DNA from 2 places in the Ensifer sp. 38_S197 genome. Region 2 is predicted to be linked to the other one. Evidence: riboswitches for the same ligand, from Rfam matches in the RefSeq annotation. Region 2 holds a riboswitch; the other holds the start of a gene.

Region 1 (9,248 bases), 1.4 Mb from region 2:
GAAATGCGGCACCATCAGCCCGACGAAGCCGATCGCTCCCGAAAAGGCCACCATCACCCCGGTCAGGAGCGCGGTGACGATGAAGAGCGTCAGGCGGAAGCGGCGCACGGGAATGCCGAGCGTCGTCGCCGTCTCGTCGCCCATGGCAAGCGCGTTGATCTCGCGCGACCGAATGACCAGCCAGCCAAGCGAGACGACGAGCACCAGCGCCGGATAGACGAGGTGCGGCCATTGCGCGAGGCCAAGGCCGCCGAGCATCCAGAAGATCACCGTGTGGGTCGCCCGCGGGTCACCGAGGAAGATCATGAGGTTGCCGATCGACGTCAGCACGAAGGCGACGGCGACGCCGGCGAGCACCAGGCGATCGGCGCTGGTGCCGAGCGCGCGGGAAACGAAGGCGACCAGCACGGTTGCCAGAAGCGCGCCGCCAAAGGCAAAGAGCGGCACCGTGAGAAGACCGAGGATCATTCCGGTGTGAAGCAGCGCGACGATCGCACCGAGCGCGCCGCCCGAGGAGACGCCGAGCAGATGCGGATCGGCGAGCGGATTGCGCGTGACCGATTGCAGCACGGCGCCGGTCAGCGCCAGGCCGGCGCCGACGAGCCCCGCCAGCATGACCCGCGGCAGGCGCACGTCCCAGACGATGCTTTCGCGGCCTGCCGACCAGAAGGCCTCGATACTGCCGGGCGCGAGCTTGCTTGCGACGATCGACCAGACGGTGGTGACCGGGATCGGCGCCGAGCCGAGCGACACGCCCGCGGTCACGGTGAGGAGAAGCAGCAGCAGGGCCGCGAACAATCCGACCCCACCGCGGATCGCCCGAACGGGAGCGACCCGCGAAACGGCAACGGGACCAGACGACGTATCCTCGGCCAGCATCGGTTACAAGCCTTCGCCGTGAAAGGCCTTGGCGAGCCGGGCGATGGCGTCGACGTTGCGCGGCCCCGGCGTCGCCTCGACATAATCGAGCACCACGAAGCGGTCGTTCCGGACCGCATCGACATTGGCAAAGGCCGGATTGTTCTTCATGTAGGCGATCTTGTCCTCGGCCTTCACCTCGCCGTAGTTGACGATGACCACGACCTCCGGATTGCGATCGATCACCGGCTCCCAGGAGACTTCCACCCAGCTCTTGTCGACATCGTCCATGATGTTGGTGCCACCGGCGGCCTCGATCATCGCCGTCGGGATGCCGAAACGGCCCGAGGTGAACGGCTTTTCCTCGCCGGAATCATAGACGAAGACGCGGGTCGGCTTGTCGCGGCCGGCAGTGGCCTTGGCGATCTCGGCGAGCTGGCTGCGATAACCCGCGACCAGCGCCTCGGCCCGATCCTCGACGCCGAAGATGCGTCCGAGATTGAGCAGATCGACGAACATGTCGTCCATCGAGGGTTTTTCCCTGGCCATGACATGGACGCAGGACTCGGTGAGTTCGTAGACATTGATCTTGAAGGGGGCCAGCGTCTCGGGCGTCACCTCGCCGCCGACCTTCATGCCGTAGTTCCAGCCGGCGAAGAAGAAATCGGCATCGGCGTTGAGGAGCACTTCCTTGGTCGGATATTTCTCCGAGAGCTCCGGCAGTTCCTTCACCCCCTCGCGCAGCTTTTCATCCAGCGTCTTCCAGCCGGAAACGCCGGTGTAGCCGACCATGCGGTCCTGCAGTTTCAAGGCCAGCATCATCTCGACCAGATTGACGTCGTTGGCGATCGCCCGTTTCGGCGCGGCATCGAAGGTGACCTCGCGGTTGCAGCTCTTGACCGTGACCGGATAGGCGAGCGCGGGCGTGGCGGCGGCGAGGAGAAACAGGAAGGTAGAGGAGGCAATATTGATCTTCATGAAATGGATCCCTGTCGAGGAAGTGAAAAGGAAAAGCGCGCACTGCCGGCGGCGGCAGTGCCGTGGGCGGTGGCGGTGACGCCGAAGGCGGTGGAGAGCGCCCGCGGGCTCAGCACTTCCTCGGGCGTTCCAAAGGCGGTCAGGCGCCCCGCCGTCACGATCGCCACGTCGGTTGCGAATTCGGCGGCGAGATTGATGTCGTGCAGCGTCGACACGATCGTCAGCTTCAGCGTCTGCAGCAGCTCGAGGATTTCAAGCTGGTGGCGGATGTCGAGGTGGTTGGTCGGCTCATCCAGGATGATGATGCGCGGCTCCTGGGCAAGCGCCCGGGCGATCAGCACCCGCTGCTTTTCGCCGCCCGAGAGCGTCGAGAACTGGCGGCCGGCGAGATGGGCGAGATCGAGATGGGAGAGCGCATGCTGCACGCGCTCGCGGTCCGTGTCGGTCCAGCCGTTGAGCCCTTCCCGCCGCGGGATACGCCCCATCATCACCACGTCGCGCACGCTGAAGGGAAAATCGCCGGGCATTTCCTGCAGCACGACGGCGATCGTCTTTGCCGCTTCGCGCGCCGAGATCGACCAGAGGTCGACGCCGCCGATTTTGATACGGCCCGCATTCGGCTGCACCGCCCGGTAAAGGCAGCGCAGGAGCGAGGTCTTGCCCGCCCCGTTCGGCCCGAGGATCGCAAGCCGGCTGCCCGCCTCGATCGCGAAGTCCATGCCGTCGACCAGCTTCAGCCCCGGGCGCGGCCCCCAGCAAAGCCCCTCGACGCGAAGTGCGGCTCCTGTTGCCGTGCAGGTCATGGTCTCATCCCTCCCCGCGCTGTCATTGGAAGTGGCCCGCAACGTCTTCGGAGACGAGCATCGCCGCCGGGATGCGGGCAAGCGTCTTGCCTTCAAGCCCGCGCGGCCGGTCAGCGGCACGCGCCATGCCGTCGCCGCGCTCGGCATGGGCGGCGGCAAAGCGGACGAGATCGTCGATATCCTCCTCTGGCGTAATGCCGCCAAAGAGATAGGTCGCCTTGCCCGTCGCCTGGAAGGCGATGGTGCAGGGTCGCGTGCAGGCCGCCATGCAGACCGTGCCGGCGATCGAGAAATCGCGACCGAGCGGCTCGCCGAGCGCGGCAATGCTGCGGTTGAGACGCTTTATGAGCTCGGCGCCGGGCATGCACGGGCCACCGGTAAAGCGGCAATCGGTGGAGACCGTTATCTTGTGCTGTCGGGAAGTCGTCTCGGCCATGTTCTCTCTCCGTGGGACTGACGGCAAGAGATGGCGAAACGGCAGGACGACGGATGACCGTCGCTTGGAAGCCAGTTCTTTTCCATCGGAACACCCCGTCCGTTGTGGTTGATCGGTTCGATGGCAGGTCTCCTGGCTCGCGGGTCGCGGCGCATCCACGTCTTCCCGGCTTGTCGCCAGTGACATGGTGTGAATGCGCTTTCCGCTCACAGTTGCGGGGGCAGCCACGGTTTCGGTCCCGTCAGGGTCGTCCGTTCCGTGTTCCCTTTTCAGCCGCTTCCGCATTTCCGCGGATGCAGCACCATCAACGCCTTCCTCGCATGAATCGCTGGATGAAACAACTGCTGGGGGCATGGGCTCCGGATCTATCAACATGCGGCGTTTCGTCATGCGGGACTGTTATAAAATAACATTACAAAGATCAATGCGAAAATTGGCGGTCAGCCCTTCAGCTGCTTTCTCCGGGGCAAGGACATCGCTGGCGGGGCACGAATGGCGTATCCTTGATCTTTGGCTTGCGCGGAAAGGAGCTCTGTCATGGCGGCCTATTTGATCGCGGATGTCGAAATCACGGATGCCGCGGCGTTTGAACAATACATCCAGGAAGTGCCGGCGACGGAGGCGCGCTATGGTGGCCGCTATCTCGGCCGCGGCGGCGCGACCCAGGTCCTCGAGGGCGACTGGGAGCCGCACCGGCTCGTCATCGTCGAGTTCCCGGACATGCAGGCCTTGCTCTCCTGGTACCAATCGCCGGAATATCAACGCCTGAAGACGATCCGCGAGCGCTGTGCCAAGACACGGATCATGACGCTGGAAGGTGTCGCCACCTGAAGCGGAGCGCAAGACTGCCGCAAACGCCAGCCTTTACCGTCACGTCGAGCTTCGCGGCGCACGGATGTAGCCGCTGCCGGGCCATGTGCTCCGGATCCATCGACATGGGCCGTTCGTCATGTGTTTCCGTCACGAGCTGACGTGACGGAGTGCAACATCAGAGTTGAATAACCGGCGAAATTTGCCGCGACGCGGCGCGCCCGCGGATCGGAGCAGAAGCGCGGCCGCGCCCCCCGCTTCGCCCCGCACTGCGCCCGAAATCCCCGAAGTTTAACGTACGTTACGTCCGCGTAACCCTATGGCCGTTGAGAAAACCAGCAGCCGAAGCGACAATTCACGAGGCTAGCATCGGGCATCGACAAGCCACCGAAAATCAACCTAGCCGCGCAAGTCCCGAAATGAAGTGATGGCAACTCAACTTTCTACAGGGGATGGCAGTGAACCCAATTGACTTCTTCGTCGAGACGCTTCGGACCTATCCTCCCGTTGCCGTCTTCCTCGCCCTCGGCATCGGTTTCCTGATCGGCCCCATCAAGGTCGCGGGCTTCAATCTCGGAAACGTCACCGCCACGCTTCTTGCGGGCGTTCTCATCGGGCAGCTCGGCATCCAGGTTTCCGGTGACCTGAAATCCACCTTGTTCCTGATCTTTCTGTTCGCCGTCGGTTACGGTGTCGGCCCGCAATTCGTGCGGGGCTTGAGCACCGACGGTCCGAAGCAGATCGCCTTTGCGCTCTCCGTCCTGGTGCTCTGCCTCATCGTTCCCTATCTCTGCGCGCTGATCGCCGGGCTGCCGCTCGGCTACGGCGCCGGCATGTATGCCGGCTCGCAGACGATCTCGGCCGCGATCGGCGTTGCGACCGACCAGATCAATTCGCTCGGGCTGACGCCGGAGCAGGCCAAGACCTTTGCCGACCAGATCCCGATCGCCTATGCGGTGACCTATATCTGGGGCACGATCGGCTCCGCGATCATCCTCGCCCAGCTCGGGCCCAGGCTTCTCGGCATCGACCTTCCGGCGGCTTGCAAGGAATATGAGGCAAAGCTCGGCGGCGGCTCCGAAAACAGCGAGCCGGGCATCACCCGCGCCTATCACGATTTCGGGCTCCGGGCCTATCGCATCGATCAGGCGAGCGGCCTCACCGGAACGCCGGTCAGGAACCTGCTTCCCGGCATCCGCGTCTATGTCGAGCGCTTGCGCCGCGGCAACGAGATCATCGAGGCGGACGGTAACACCGTGCTGCAGCCGGGCGACGTCGTCGCCTTCTCCGGTCGGAGAGCCCTGCTTGTCGAGAACCTGGATTCCAAGCTGACGGAAGTCGAGGACAAGGAACTCCTCAACGCCGAAGCCGAGGTCGTCGACGTCTACGTGACCAACAAGGCGCTCGCCGGCAAGACGCTTGCCGACGTCAGCACCGAGGACTGGGCGCGCGGCGTCTATGCCCGCAAGATCGTGCGCTCGCTGGTCGAGATCCCGGTCCTGCCGGGCACCACCGTCGAACGGGGCGATATCGTCACCATCGGCGGCGCCAGGCGGCATGTCGAAGCGGCGATCAAGGCGCTCGGCTTTGCCGACCGTCCGGTTGAAACCACCGACATCGCCTTCCTCGGCTGGGGCCTCTTCATCGGCGCGATGATTGGTGCGCTGACACTGACGATCGGCGGCATCCCGATCGGCCTTTCGACGTCCGGCGGCGCCCTGCTTGCCGGCCTCGTGCTCGGCTGGCTGCGCACCACCTATCCCGCCTTCGGCCGGATCCCCTCGCCGGCGTTGTGGCTGATGAATACGCTCGGCCTCAACATCTTCATCGCCGTCGTCGGCATCGGCGCCGGCCCGGGCTTCGTTGCGGGCCTGCAGGAGGTCGGCATCTCGCTCTTCATCTGGGGCGTGGTCGCAACCTCGATCCCGATGATCGCTTCCGTCCTCATCGGCCACTTCGTCTTCCGCTTCCACCCGGCGATCCTGTTCGGCGCCTGCGCCGGCGTCCGCACGACGACGGCAGCGCTCGGCATGATCCAGGAGGCGGCCAAGAGCAAGGTGCCGGCGCTCGGCTACGGCATGCCCTACGCCATCGGCAACACGCTGCTCACCATCTTCGGCCTCGTCATCGTCATCATGCTCGCCTGAGGCGGGTCCGAAAACCAAACCATCGTTCATAATTCACAGGGAAGTGGATCATGTTGGACAGAAACTTCTACGACAGCATTTCCGACCTCAGCCCGTTCGAGATCAAGGACGAACTGATCAAGCTCGCCAAATCGAGCTCGCAGAAATCCGCCAAAGCTTTCCTCAACGCCGGCCGCGGCAACCCCAACTGGACGGCGACGCGCGCCCGCGAAGCCTTCTTCCTGCTCGGCCAGTTCGCGCTGACGGAAGCCAAGCGCGCCTATTACGACCCGAAGGCCGGCGTCGCCGGCATGCCGCCCCAGGACGGCGCGCATCAGCGCTTCCAGAAATGGGTGAAGAAACAACTGCAGGTGACGGCCGACGTTGATGATGAGGATGAAGGCGTTCCGCCGGCAAAGACCCTCCAAAGCGCGGTCGACTACGCCATCACCACCTTCGGCTTCGACGCGGATGCCTTCGTCCACGAACTGACCGACTCGATCATCGGCGACAACTATCCGGTTCCGGACCGGGCGCTGCACCACAACGAGATCATCACCCACGAATATCTGATGTGGGCGATGTGCGCCGGTCACCGGCCGGACGTGAAGTTCGACCTCTACCCGGTCGAAGGCGGCACCGCCGCCATGTGCTACATCTTCAAGGCGCTGAAGAACGCCCGCATCCTCAACGCCGGCGACACGATCGCGCTCGGCACGCCGATCTTCACGCCCTACCTCGAAATGCCGCAGCTCGAGGACTACACGCTCAAGACCATCAATGTCAGCGCCGAGCAGGAAGACCGCTTCCAGTTCACCGACGAGGACATCAAGGCGCTGGAAAACCCCGAGGTGAAGGCGCTGTTCCTGGTCAACCCCGGCAATCCGTCCGCCGTCGCCCTCGATCCGGATTCGATCAAGCGCCTCGTCGACCTCGTCAACAACAAGCGCCCCGATCTGATCATCCTCACCGACGACGTCTACGGCACCTTCGTTCCGGGCTTCCAGTCGCTGCTCGGCCATCTGCCGCGCAACACCATCGGCGTCTATTCCTATTCGAAATATTTCGGCTGCACCGGCTGGCGCCTCGGCGTCGTCGCGGTGGCTCAGGACAATATCTTCGACGAGCGGATCAAGGCGCATCCCGAGCCGATCCAGGAGCTTCTCGAAAAGCGTTACAAGGCGATGACGCCGAAGCCGCGCGAGGTGAAGTTCATCGACCGCATCGTCGCCGACAGCCGCGACGTGGCGCTGAACCACACCGCCGGCCTTTCGCTTCCCCAGCAGGTGATGATGACGCTCTTCAGCCTGGTGGAACTGATGGACGTCGAGAAGGCCTATCAGAAGGCCTGCATCGCCATCTGCGTCAAGCGTTTCTGGAACCTGATCGAGGGCATGGGGGTCGAGTCCAATCCGGGCATCTATTTCGACCACTATTACGGCATCATCGATTTCGAATTCTGGCTGCGCAAATATGTCGGGCAGGATGTCGTCACCTGGGTGAAGGACAATATCCACCCGCTCGACATTCCCTTCCGGCTGGCCGAGGACCACGGCATCGTTCTCCTGAACGGCTCCGGCTTCGATGCGCCAAGCTGGTCGGCGCGCGTTTCCTTCGCCAACCTCAATGACGACGCCTATTCGCAGATCGGCCGCGCCGTGCGCTCGGTCGCCCGCGGCTACGTCCAGACCTACCAGGCCGCCAAGGGTCTGAAGATCAGCTAACCGATCGAGGCGGCCGACCAGTCCGTGGCCGGCCGCCTCCCCCTACGGCGCAACTCTTTGAACGCTGCATGTTCTGTCCTGCAGAAGGAAACATGCAGTCGGGCGGAAGCAGACGCCCTATAGTCCAGCCACACCCAGATTTTCCGGCGGGATCCTGCCGGCAGTCGAGCAGCGCATCATCGGGCTGAAGCGCCGCTTCGGCCTGGAGTCGGGAGGAGACGCCGCGTGATCGATCACCTGTTCAGCATCCTGCGGGCGCATCCCGAGCTTGCGCTGTTCCTCGCGCTCGGCATCGGTTATGCGATCGGCAAGATCACCATCTTCGGCGTGACCATCGGCGCCGTCACCGGCTGCCTGCTGGCCGGCGTGCTCATCGGCCAGACGGGTGCCGAACTTTCCAACGACGTGAAGCAGGCCTTCTTCCTGCTGTTCCTCTTCGCCATCGGCTACCGCACCGGCCCGCAATTCTTCCAGAGTCTCAATGCCGATGCCCTGCCCCAGATCGCCGTCACGGTGGCGCTCTGCGTCGCAGCCCTCGCGGCCGCGATCCTTCTCTCGATCTTCTTCGCTTTCGATCTCGGCACGGCCGCCGGCGTGCTTGCGGGCGGGGCGACGGAATCGGCGACCGTCGGCGTCGCGATCGATACCTTCCGCAAGACGGCACCGACACCCGAAGCCGCCAGCCAGTTCGAATCCGCCGTGGCCACCGGCTTTGCGGTCGCCTATCTCGTCGGCGTCGTCACCGCCATCCTCATCCAGTCGCAGCTCGCACCGCGCATGTTCGGCCGCAGCCTGAAAGAAGCCTGCGCCGAACTCGAAGCCGAGCTCAACATCGCCCCTCATAACCGCGGCGACACCGCCCGCCGCGAAATCGAAGCGCGCGCCTTCGCGATTGCCGACACATTGGTGGGCCTGACCGTCGCGGAGGCAGAAGCGAAGGTCCCGGAGCATCAGAAGGCCTATATCGAGCAGATCCGCAGGGGCAACGAGATCATCTCCCCCGCCCCGAAGGAACGGCTGCAGGCCGGAGACATCATCGCGGTCGCGGGCCTTCGCGGTTTCCTGGTCGACTATGCGGGCCGGATCGGCACCGAGGTCGACGATCGCGAACTTCTCGACATTCCGGTCGAAATTCTCGACGTGGTGCTGACGAACAAGGATGTCGCCGGCAAACGCCTGTGGCAGCTCAAGCAGCAGCCGGAAGCGCGCTCGGTCTTCCTGCGCGGCATCCTGCGTGCCGGCCAGCCGATCCCGATCTTCCCCGGGCTGACGGTCCGCCGGGGCGACGTGCTGTCGATCGCCGGCGCCAAGCGCCATGTCGAGGACGTAGCTGCCGTGCTCGGTTATGCCGATCGCAAGACGACTGCGACCGACATGGTCTATGTCGGCGTCTTCATCTTCCTCGGCGGCCTCATCGGCATACCTGCGCTGAAACTCGGAGCGCTGGAAATCGGCCTCGGCGTTGCGGTCGGCGTGCTGATCGCCGGCCTCGTTGCCGGCTGGCTGCGCTCGG
Region 2 (9,248 bases):
TTCGCCGGTCGGCAACACCACTTCGAGGCCGAGGCAGAGTTGGCGCATATTGCCATAGGCGAGCACCGCCGTGCCGCCGGCATTGGTGGAGAGATTGCCGCCAATGCGGGCGGAGCCTTCCGATCCGAGCGACAGCGGGAACAGGCGATTGTGGTCGTCCGCCGCCTTCTGGATGTCGGCGAGAATGCAGCCGGCGTCCGCCACGATCACGTTGCCCACCGGGTCGACGTCGCGAATCCGGTTCAGCCGTTCGAGCGAAAGCACGATATCCGCCTTGCCTTCCCGTGGGATCTGGCCGGCGACATGGCCGGTATTGCCACCCTGCGGCACGATCGCCGTGCGGGTCGCGCTGGCGAGTTTCATGATGCGCGAGACCTCGTCGACCGAGCCGGGACGAAGCACCATCGGCGTCGTGCCGCGATAGAGGCCGCGGGATTCGACGAGATAGCGGGCCTTGTCCGCTTCGGCGGTGAGCGCATTGGCGCTGCCGACGATCTTGACGAAGGAGGCGATGAGTTCGGGGGAGGGAAGGGTCGTCATGGGCCTGCCTTCATATGGCGCCTGCGCGCGCTATCGGACCGGTCGATCTGAAGACACGATCCTCGGTTCGTATCGACTGCGATCATAACCGCAATCGCGGTGCGGAGGAGATGCCGCACGCAAGCTCACCCGCGCGGTGCCGCCGCCCGCTGCAGCCGATCGATGATCGCTTCTCCCAACCCTTCCGAAGGGATCGGCCCGAAGGCGATCGTCGCAGCGCCGCTGGCGTCCGCGCGCTTCATGTAGTCGAAGAGATTGGCTGCCGCTTCGCGAAGACTTCCGGTCGGGCTGAGATCGAGAACCACGGCCGCTTGTTCCTCGTTGGCGATCCGGTCGCCACCGAAGCGGATCAGCGCCTCACCGCTGCGCACATCGGTGGCATCAAGCCTCACGGCAGCGCCCGGCGCGTAATGGGAGGCCAGCATGCCCGGCGCCTCGATCGTTGCGCCCGCCGTTTCCGGTCGGATCACCGGACGATCGAGCAGGCGCTCGATCTCGGCGGCATCCAGACCGCCCGGGCGCAGCAGCCGGATCTCGTCGCCGTCGACCTTGATGATCGTGGACTCCAGGCCGATTTCGGCCGGGCCGGCATCGAGGATCAGCTTCAGTTTCTCGCCGAGATCGGCGTCGACATGGGCCGCACTGGTCGGGCTGATCTTGCCCGAGGTATTGGCGCTGGGCGCGGCGAGCGGTCGCCCGAACCGTGCGATCACCCGCCGCGAGAAGCCGTCGGGCATGCGGATGCCAAGCGTGTCGAGGCCGGCCGAGGCGAGTGCATGCACGGTGCTCTCAGGCCGCTGCGGCAGGATCAATGTCAGGGGGCCGGGCCAGAATGCTTCCGCCAGGCGTCGGGACACGGGGTCGAAGCGCACATGAGCCTCGGCCATGGCCATGTCGGAAACATGCGAGATCAGCGGATTGAAACGCGGCCGGCCCTTCATCTCGTAGATGCGGCTGATCGCATCGGGGTTGGTCGCGTCGGCGGCAAGGCCATAGACGGTTTCGGTGGGAATGGCGACCGGCTCGCCTTCGGCAAGAACGGCGCAGGCGCGTTCGATTGCGCGGTCCGGTTCAATGCCCGTGTCGATGATCTCTGCCATGCCGTTTCCTTTCCGCCGCTTCCTTAGCGGACGTGCCGGGAAAACAGAACGATTTTCTTTGCGGGAAACGGTTACTGGCTCAGAGGCTGCGGATGATGCGGCGCAGCGCGTCGTCCCGGGCACCCAGCATCAGCACGTTCTTGAGAGCAACCTTGGGGTCGTCGGTGCGAAAGAGCAGTCCGTTGTCGCGGACGTTGCGGTTGATGACCATCTGTCCGTCTTCGGCGCTCGGCTCGATCGCGACGGCAAAATACATGCGGGAATAGCCGCTCTGGATGCGGTCGAAGAAATGGGTCTCGTCACCAAGGTCGCTGAAGAAATTGGCGAAATAGAACGACCAGGTGATGTACTTGGAAGGCGTGACCGCCGTCCGCGCCGCCGTCACATGGCAATAGCCGAGATGCGGCTTGCCGACGAGCGTGCGGTGGAAGATCAGCTTCGGGAACTGGATCGAGGCGTGAAAGCCGTTGATCCGCTTGTGCGTCGTGTCGCCGGCGGTCGCGAGCTTCTTGGCGGTTCTGTCCGCGACTTCCTCATAACTCAGATACCGTCGTTCGCTCGGCGCCCATTGCCGGCGGTTGATCCTGCCGGTGCGCAGGAACTCGCTGTGAACCGCCGTCTTCGGCACGACGGCCGGCGGCTTCTCGGCCGCTGCGTCGTAATATCTGAATTTTGCCATGCGCCATCTGCCTGCCGGACATCTTCGTCCGCCGGCAAGCCTAGTGCCTTATGGTTAATGAAGGATTTCCTTTCGTTGGCGGAAGATGCGCCGGCACTTTCATGAAAATGTCGCAAACGGGCGAAGTCTTCCCGTGCCTGCGCCATATCGGCCGCGAAAAGTGGCATATGCCCAATATTTGATCTATCTATCTGTTTATAAATAGAAAAATTTTCGACTCCGTTCAAGGGGGACGGTTTCCACTGTGTCGTCATTCTGGAATTGGATGTCGCTATCCGGCGCCTGCCAGGGTGCCTTCCGCGCTTACATATCCTTGCTCAAGGTGTCGTCTTCCGAGGGGAAGGCGGAGAATTGGGAAGCCGGTCAAATCCCGGCGCTGCCCCCGCAACGGTGGTGGAGCGAAAGCCTCGGCAAAAGGCCACTGGACGGTTCCGTCCGGGAAGGCGCCGGGCTGGTCCGCAAAGGACGGCTCCTGAGCCCGGAAACCAGCCTTGACGGACATAACCGTAACGGGTTGCGGCGGGCAGCCGGATCGGAGCCTGAAACGCATGGGTGCGCGCCCGTGCGGGTTCCTGTCCTGCCTCTCCGAAACATGGCGCATGAGGACAGGACATGGATACCAAGACCGATATGCTTCGCAAGCTGAAGGGCCGGCGTGACGGCTACAGCCTCGATCGGGCCTTCTACATCGATCCCGACTATTACCGGCAGGATCTGGAAAACATCTGGTACAAGGACTGGCTGTTCATCGGCCATGACTGCGAGATCCCGCGGGCCGGCAACTATTTCACCGTCCAGGTCGGCGATTTTCCCGTCGTCGTCACCCGCGATCGCCAGGGTACGATCCGCGCGCTCCACAATTCCTGCCGGCACCGCGGTTCCCGCGTCTGCACGCAGCACAAGGGGTCCTCGGCGAAGCTCGTCTGTCCCTATCATCAGTGGACTTACGAACTCGATGGCTCGCTGCTCTTCGCGCGCCAGATGGGCGAGGACTTCGACAAGGCGGCCCACAGCCTGAAACCGATCCACTGCGAGACGGTCGGCGGCTACATCTTCATCAACCTGTCGGAGACACCGGCGGATTTCGCGGCCTTCCGTGAACTGGTCACCCCCTATCTCGCTCCCCACCGGCTTGGGGAGACCAAGGTTGCCTTCGAAAGCACCATCATCGAGAAGGGCAACTGGAAGCTCGTCTGGGAAAACAACCGCGAGTGCTACCATTGCGCCGCCAATCACCCTGAACTCTGCCGCACATATCCGGAAGCGCCGACCGCGACCGGGGTGCAGGGCGCCAAGGACGATCCGGTGATTGCCGCTCACTGGGCGAAATGCGAGGCAGAGGGCCTGCCGAGCGAGTTCCGGATGTCGCCGACCGGCCAGTTCCGCGCCGCGCGCATGCCGCTGGTCGATGATGCCGAAAGCTATACGATGTCGGGTGCGCCCGCCGTTAAACGCGCGCTGTCAGCCGATGTCCGGCAGAAGCAGATCGGCACGCTCCTGATGTTCCATTACCCGACCACCTGGAACCATGTGCTTTCCGATCACGCCATCACCTTCCGCGTGCTGCCGCTCGGGCCGGAGCTCACGCAAGTGACGACGAAGTGGCTGGTCAACAAGGATGCGGTCGAAGGCGTCGACTATACACTCGATGACCTGACCCATGTCTGGACCGAGACCAACGACCAGGATCGCCAGATCGTCGAGGAAAACGCCTTCGGCATCCGGTCGCCGGCCTATGAATCCGGCCCCTATTCGCCGGAGCATGAAGGCGGCGTAATGCAGTTCGTCGAATGGTACTGCAAGTTCATGGAGCAGCGCCTCGAGGGCGATGCGGCTCCGTTGTCGAAGGTCGCCTGACATGCAGATGGCACCCTCCTTCCACCATTTCGACGAACTGCATGTCTGGATCGACCGGCAGCAGATGCTCGAATGCACGTCGGCGGTCGTCGAGACCGCCGACGTCATCACCTTCACCTTCCGCGCGGAGAAGCCAGCCTGGTTTCGCTACCTGCCCGGCCAGTTCGTGACGCTCGAACTGCCGGTCGCGGACGAACCGGTCATGCGCACCTATACCCTGTCGTCGACGCCATCGCGGCCGCTCTCGATCGCGGTCACGGTGAAGGCACAGGCCGACAGCATCGGCACCCGCTGGATGTTCGACCATCTCAAGCCCGGCATGAAGCTGAGGGCCTTCGGGCCGCTCGGCGATTTCAGCTTCGTCCGCCATCCGGGCGATAAGTACCTGTTCATCTCGGCCGGCTCCGGCATCACGCCGATGATGTCGATGACCCGCTGGATGGCGGACTGCGTGCCGGAGACGGACGTCACCTTCATCTCCTGCGCCCGTCGGCCGGAGGATCTTTTGTTCCGCTCGGAGCTCGAAGTCCTGGCAACGCAGATGTCCGGGCTGAACCTCGGCTTCATCGTCGAGGGACATGAGGCGCGCCACGGTTGGCATGGCCTGCGTGGCCGCATCGACGGTGCCAAGTTGCCGTTGCTCGCTCCCGACTTCCTGGAACGCACGGTGTTCTGCTGCGGGCCGGAACCCTTCATGCGCGGTGTGCGCGAGATGCTGAAGGCAGCCGGTTTCGACATGAGCCGCTATCACGAGGAGAGCTTCCAGCCGGCGGCCGCGCCTGCTGCGGAAGAAATCGCCGTGCGCGCTGGTATCGGCGACGACGGCGAGGGCCAGGTGGCCAAGGTTGCCTTCACCATGAGCGGCAAGGAAGTGGTGGCAAAGCCCGGCCAGACGATCCTGCAGACGGCCCGCGCCAACGGTGTGCGGATCGGTGCTGCCTGCGAGGGCGGCATCTGCGGCACCTGCCGTGTAATGAAGGTCGCAGGCGAAGTCGAGATGAGCCACAATGGCGGCATTCTTGATGACGAGATCGACGAGGGCTACATCCTCGCCTGCTGCTCGCGGCCGCTGGGAGATGTCCAGATCGAAGCCTGAAGGGGCTAGGGCGTGCTACAGGGCGGTGGCTGGGCGGTGGCGAGCCCTGGGCTGCCGGTCGATGGCTTGGGGCATCCGCCCTGCGCGGCGTCATCGGCCGCGACTGCCACCTGCAGGGCGCGCTCGTGGCGGGCGAAATCGATCGACCCGGTCACCAGCATGTCGACGCTGCTGCCGGCGCTGCTCGTGGCGCCGGCACGGCTGACGAGCAGTGGCTCGCCAAGCGTTGCGGCCGCCCGTGCGACCGCGTGCACTCCGGTCCCTTGCGCAGCTTGCGCGACGAGGGTGATCGGCATTGGTTTTTCCGGCAGCAACGCGCCTTGCGCCCAGATCGCCTTCAGCGCCAGCGGCGACATCGCTGCGACATTCACGTCGATGTCGTCCAAGGTGCCGGGCACACGATAGGGACAGCGTCGCTTGCCGCAATTGACGCCGGAGGAGAACTGCCACAGCGCATAGCTGTCCCAGTTGCCCATCGGGAAGACCTGGCGGATATCCGGCTTGTAGCGCGCATACCAGAGCGGCAGGCGCGATAGCAGCCGGTGCTTGGCGCGGTGCGTGGCGATGTATTGGGCCGTGATGTGGTTGGTATAGAGGATCGGATAGCGTCCCGTCCGGGTTTTGATGTGGCCGGCGAAGATGGCGGCATCCTCGAGCGACATGTATTTGTCGGGATCGATGCCTTCGAGATCGAGAACCATCAGTTCGTCGTCGCGCGGCTCGGCGTAGTCGAGGAAATGGTTCGCCTGGTCCACGGGGTTGCCGGGACGGGCGAGATGGTAGGCGCCCCATAGCAGCCCGTGCGAGCGGGCGATCATGCGCCGGGTCTGATAGAGCTCGCGGCTGACCGCGTATTTGCGCCACATGGTCTTGCAGTGGTTGAAGGTGTCGCCATTGTGGTCGCCGGTGCAGGAGAAGCTCTCCGGCAAACCGTCGGAGGCCTTGGCGATGAAGCCGGAGATGCGCTTGTCGGCGAGCATGACTTCCCAGTCGATGCTGTTCATTTCATAGGCGTCGACGATGATGGAATTCGACTTTGTCTTCCAGGGTTCCAGTTCACCGGCGCGTGCGGTCGCCGCCGCGAAAATCAGACCCAGGAAGGTCGCGAGGCGCAGAATCATCCCTGTGGTGGAGATATACCGCTTAGCCATTCTCTGAGATTGCCGACAGTATCGTTAATGCATCGTAAATCTCAGCCCCCGAGCAGGACTGTGCTGGAGCGGCGCGTGAATGTATACCGACCTCCGGCTGTATATGAGCAATATCTTTCATAATATTGGTGTGTCGCAAGAGGGCGTGGATGCCGGCAGACCGATCAACAGGTGGATCGAAACCGTCGCTGTTACCGGCCTGCCGCTGGCGATCTCTTGTGCGGGAGCGTGGGCCGCGACGCCTGAATATGGAACAAAACCGGTGGCTTACACGTTGCTCGGTGGTTTCGGGTTTCCCGGCTGAGGGGCGTCCCCCGGTTTTGCAACGATCCGGGGGAAATCATGAAAAGGCTCAAGGTGCCGCGGTTGCCCAATTTCTCGGTGTACTGCGGAGCGTGGATTCGGTTACGGAGGTTTTAATGAAGATTTTTCTGAGGACCGGGAAGAGCCGGTGGTTTTCTTCGATCATTGCCGCGGCAATCCTGATGACGTCCGCGGCCCCGTCGCAGGCGTTCATGCCGGCGCCGACGCGCGTCGAACGGCCGAACGATGCGACGAACGTTCAGTATCGCCGGCCGGGCTATGAACGCCGCGGCAACTATTACTACTACAACGGCTATCGCGGCTATCGCTACCATCGCCCGGGCTATCGCTACTATGACGGTTGGTGGTACCCGATGGCTGCCTTCAGTGCCGGCGTAATCATCGGCGGGGCGATCGCCCAGCCGCCACGCTACGAGCGTCCTGCTGCCGGCTATGGCAACCGTCATGTGCAGTGGTGCTATGACCGTTACCGTTCCTACAGGGCCTACGACAATACCTACCAGCCCTATGGCGGCCCGCGCCGGCAATGCTACTCGCCTTATAGCTAAGGGTGAGCGGGCCGGGGCTTCCGCTTCCGGCCCTCCCTCGCAGGCTCACAGAATCCCGATCCGCCTCAGGATCCACCAGGCAAAGCCCATGGAGAGCCCGATGAACAGCGCCGCATAGAGCGTGCCGGTGCCATCGGCGAAGGGCAGCGCCCCGGTATTCATGCCGAAGAAGCCGGTGACGAGCGTCGGCGGCAGCAGGAAAGCGGTCATCAGCGACAGGATGTAGAGGTGCCGGTTGGTTTCCGAGGAAATCTTGCTGTCGATCTCCTCGTGCAGCAGACGCGCCCGTTCCTGCAGGGCGAAGACGTCGCGGTCAACCGTTTCGAGCCGGTCTGAAAGCCGCTCGGCGGCGTCGATGAAACCGGGCGGCACCTCGTCTTCGTCCGAGGCGGCAGCCCGTCTCAGCAAGGCCAGGATCGTGCGCAGATGGCGGTGAAGCCGCACGACCGTACGGCGCAGCGGCGCGAGGCCTGGCTGCTGTCGATGCCCCGCTTCGCCATAGACGTGATCCTCGATGACGTTCAGGTCCTCGGTCAGTTCCAGAACCAGCGAGATCAATGTGCGCTGGAATTCGATCACGATCATCTCGAAGAGATCGATCGGGCGGGCGCATTTCGCGCTCTTCTCGACCGCCGCCTTGACGCGATCGATGCTGCGCAGCGGATGCAGACGCGTGGTGATGATGATCCTGTCGCTGACGGCGAAATGCAGCCAGCCGATCGTCTTGGTCACTGCGTCGAAGGTGCGCTCGAAGTCTACGAGCGTCCCGTGTACGATATCGTCCGAAACCGTAATCGCGGCCTGCGTGTCGTGGCTGGTCAGCGTCGCGACCGCGAGTGGCGGAAGGTTGCCGATCCGCTCGATCAAGGCAGGTGTGCGTGCGTCGGAGAGCGCCAGATGAACCCAGACCCATCCTTCGCCGGCAAGCAGGCTGTCGATCGAGGCGTCGGTGGCGATACGCCGGCAGCGGCTTTCGCCGGGCAGAAAGCGGTAGGCCCATACGATGCCGGGTATTTCGGGGGAAATCAGGTTCATCGGAATGCCTTGGCAGGGGCCTACCGCATGTCCCCTTAAATCGCCACCGATTTAAGGGAGAAAACATGCGGCCATTCAAAATGCTACAGCGACCTTAGCGCGTCTTACCAAGACGCGCGGCGCTGTATGCCTTGGCTTCTATGCCCGGTTGATGACAGTTTTGTTACAGGCGAGCATGACGCCGTGTCCGCGCACAGGGGCGGGAATTGACGTTGACGTTTACGTAAAAATCAATAGTGTTCCGCGCAACGAGGATGCGCTCTGCGCGACCTGGCTATCTGGGAGGATCATCATGTACAAGGCACCCGTCGAAGAGATTGCGTTCACGCTGAAACACGTGGCAGGCATGAGCGACGCGCTGCAATCGGGCGCCCTTGGCGACCTCGGCGAAGACCTGGTCGATGCCATCCTTTCCGAAGCCGGCCGATTCGCGACGGAAGAGGTGGCACCTCTCGGCGATGTCGGTGACCGTCAGGGCTCGCGCCTCGTCGAAGGCAAGGTGGAGACGCCGGACGGCTGGTGCGACCTCTACCACAATTGGATCGGCGGCGGCTGGAACGGCCTGACGGCGCCGGAAGAATTCGGCGGCCAGAACCTGCCGCACATGCTGCATGTTGCCGCCATGGAAATGTGGAACGCCGGCTCCATGGCCTTTGCGCTCGGCCCGACGCTTACCATGGGCGCGATCGAGGCATTGGAAAAGCATGGTTCCGACGCGCTGAAGGCCACTTATCTGCCGAAGATGGTTTCCGGCGAATGGACCGGCACGATGAACCTGACCGAGCCGCATGCCGGTTCCGACCTCGGCGTCCTGAAGACCCGCGCCGAGCGCCGCGACGACGGCACCTACCGCATCTTCGGCCAGAAGATCTTCATCACCTGGGGCGAGCACGACTTCACTGACAATATCGTCCATCT

The links. A riboswitch is a leader RNA that binds a small molecule or an ion and turns the genes downstream of it on or off. The one in region 2 is predicted to bind cobalamin.
Region 1: another riboswitch for cobalamin. It lies ahead of AC1Z3V_RS28390 (DUF1636 family protein); the one in region 2 lies ahead of AC1Z3V_RS21405 (aromatic ring-hydroxylating oxygenase subunit alpha).

What each region holds. Positions count from the first base shown of each region.
Region 1 is NZ_JBXOVZ010000002.1:3,170,614-3,179,861, forward strand. It holds gene AC1Z3V_RS28375 (FecCD family ABC transporter permease) at 1-879, opposite strand, end outside; gene AC1Z3V_RS28380 (ABC transporter substrate-binding protein) at 883-1,836, opposite strand; gene AC1Z3V_RS28385 (ABC transporter ATP-binding protein) at 1,833-2,639, opposite strand; gene AC1Z3V_RS28390 (DUF1636 family protein) at 2,662-3,075, opposite strand; cobalamin riboswitch at 3,181-3,396, opposite strand; gene AC1Z3V_RS28395 (DUF1330 domain-containing protein) at 3,613-3,906, shown strand; gene aspT (aspartate-alanine antiporter) at 4,344-6,032, shown strand; gene AC1Z3V_RS28405 (bifunctional aspartate transaminase/aspartate 4-decarboxylase) at 6,083-7,735, shown strand; gene AC1Z3V_RS28410 (aspartate:alanine exchanger family transporter) at 7,961-9,248, shown strand, end outside.
Region 2 is NZ_JBXOVZ010000002.1:1,723,500-1,732,747, forward strand. It holds gene AC1Z3V_RS21390 (FAD-binding oxidoreductase) at 1-540, opposite strand, end outside; gene AC1Z3V_RS21395 (L-threonylcarbamoyladenylate synthase) at 666-1,640, opposite strand; gene AC1Z3V_RS21400 (DUF6656 family protein) at 1,720-2,319, opposite strand; cobalamin riboswitch at 2,623-2,827, shown strand; gene AC1Z3V_RS21405 (aromatic ring-hydroxylating oxygenase subunit alpha) at 2,932-4,176, shown strand; gene AC1Z3V_RS21410 (FAD-binding oxidoreductase) at 4,178-5,272, shown strand; gene AC1Z3V_RS21415 (glycoside hydrolase family 25 protein) at 5,278-6,423, opposite strand; gene AC1Z3V_RS21420 (hypothetical protein) at 6,503-6,727, shown strand; gene AC1Z3V_RS21425 (BA14K family protein) at 6,843-7,295, shown strand; gene AC1Z3V_RS21430 (transporter) at 7,341-8,330, opposite strand; gene AC1Z3V_RS21435 (acyl-CoA dehydrogenase family protein) at 8,623-9,248, shown strand, end outside.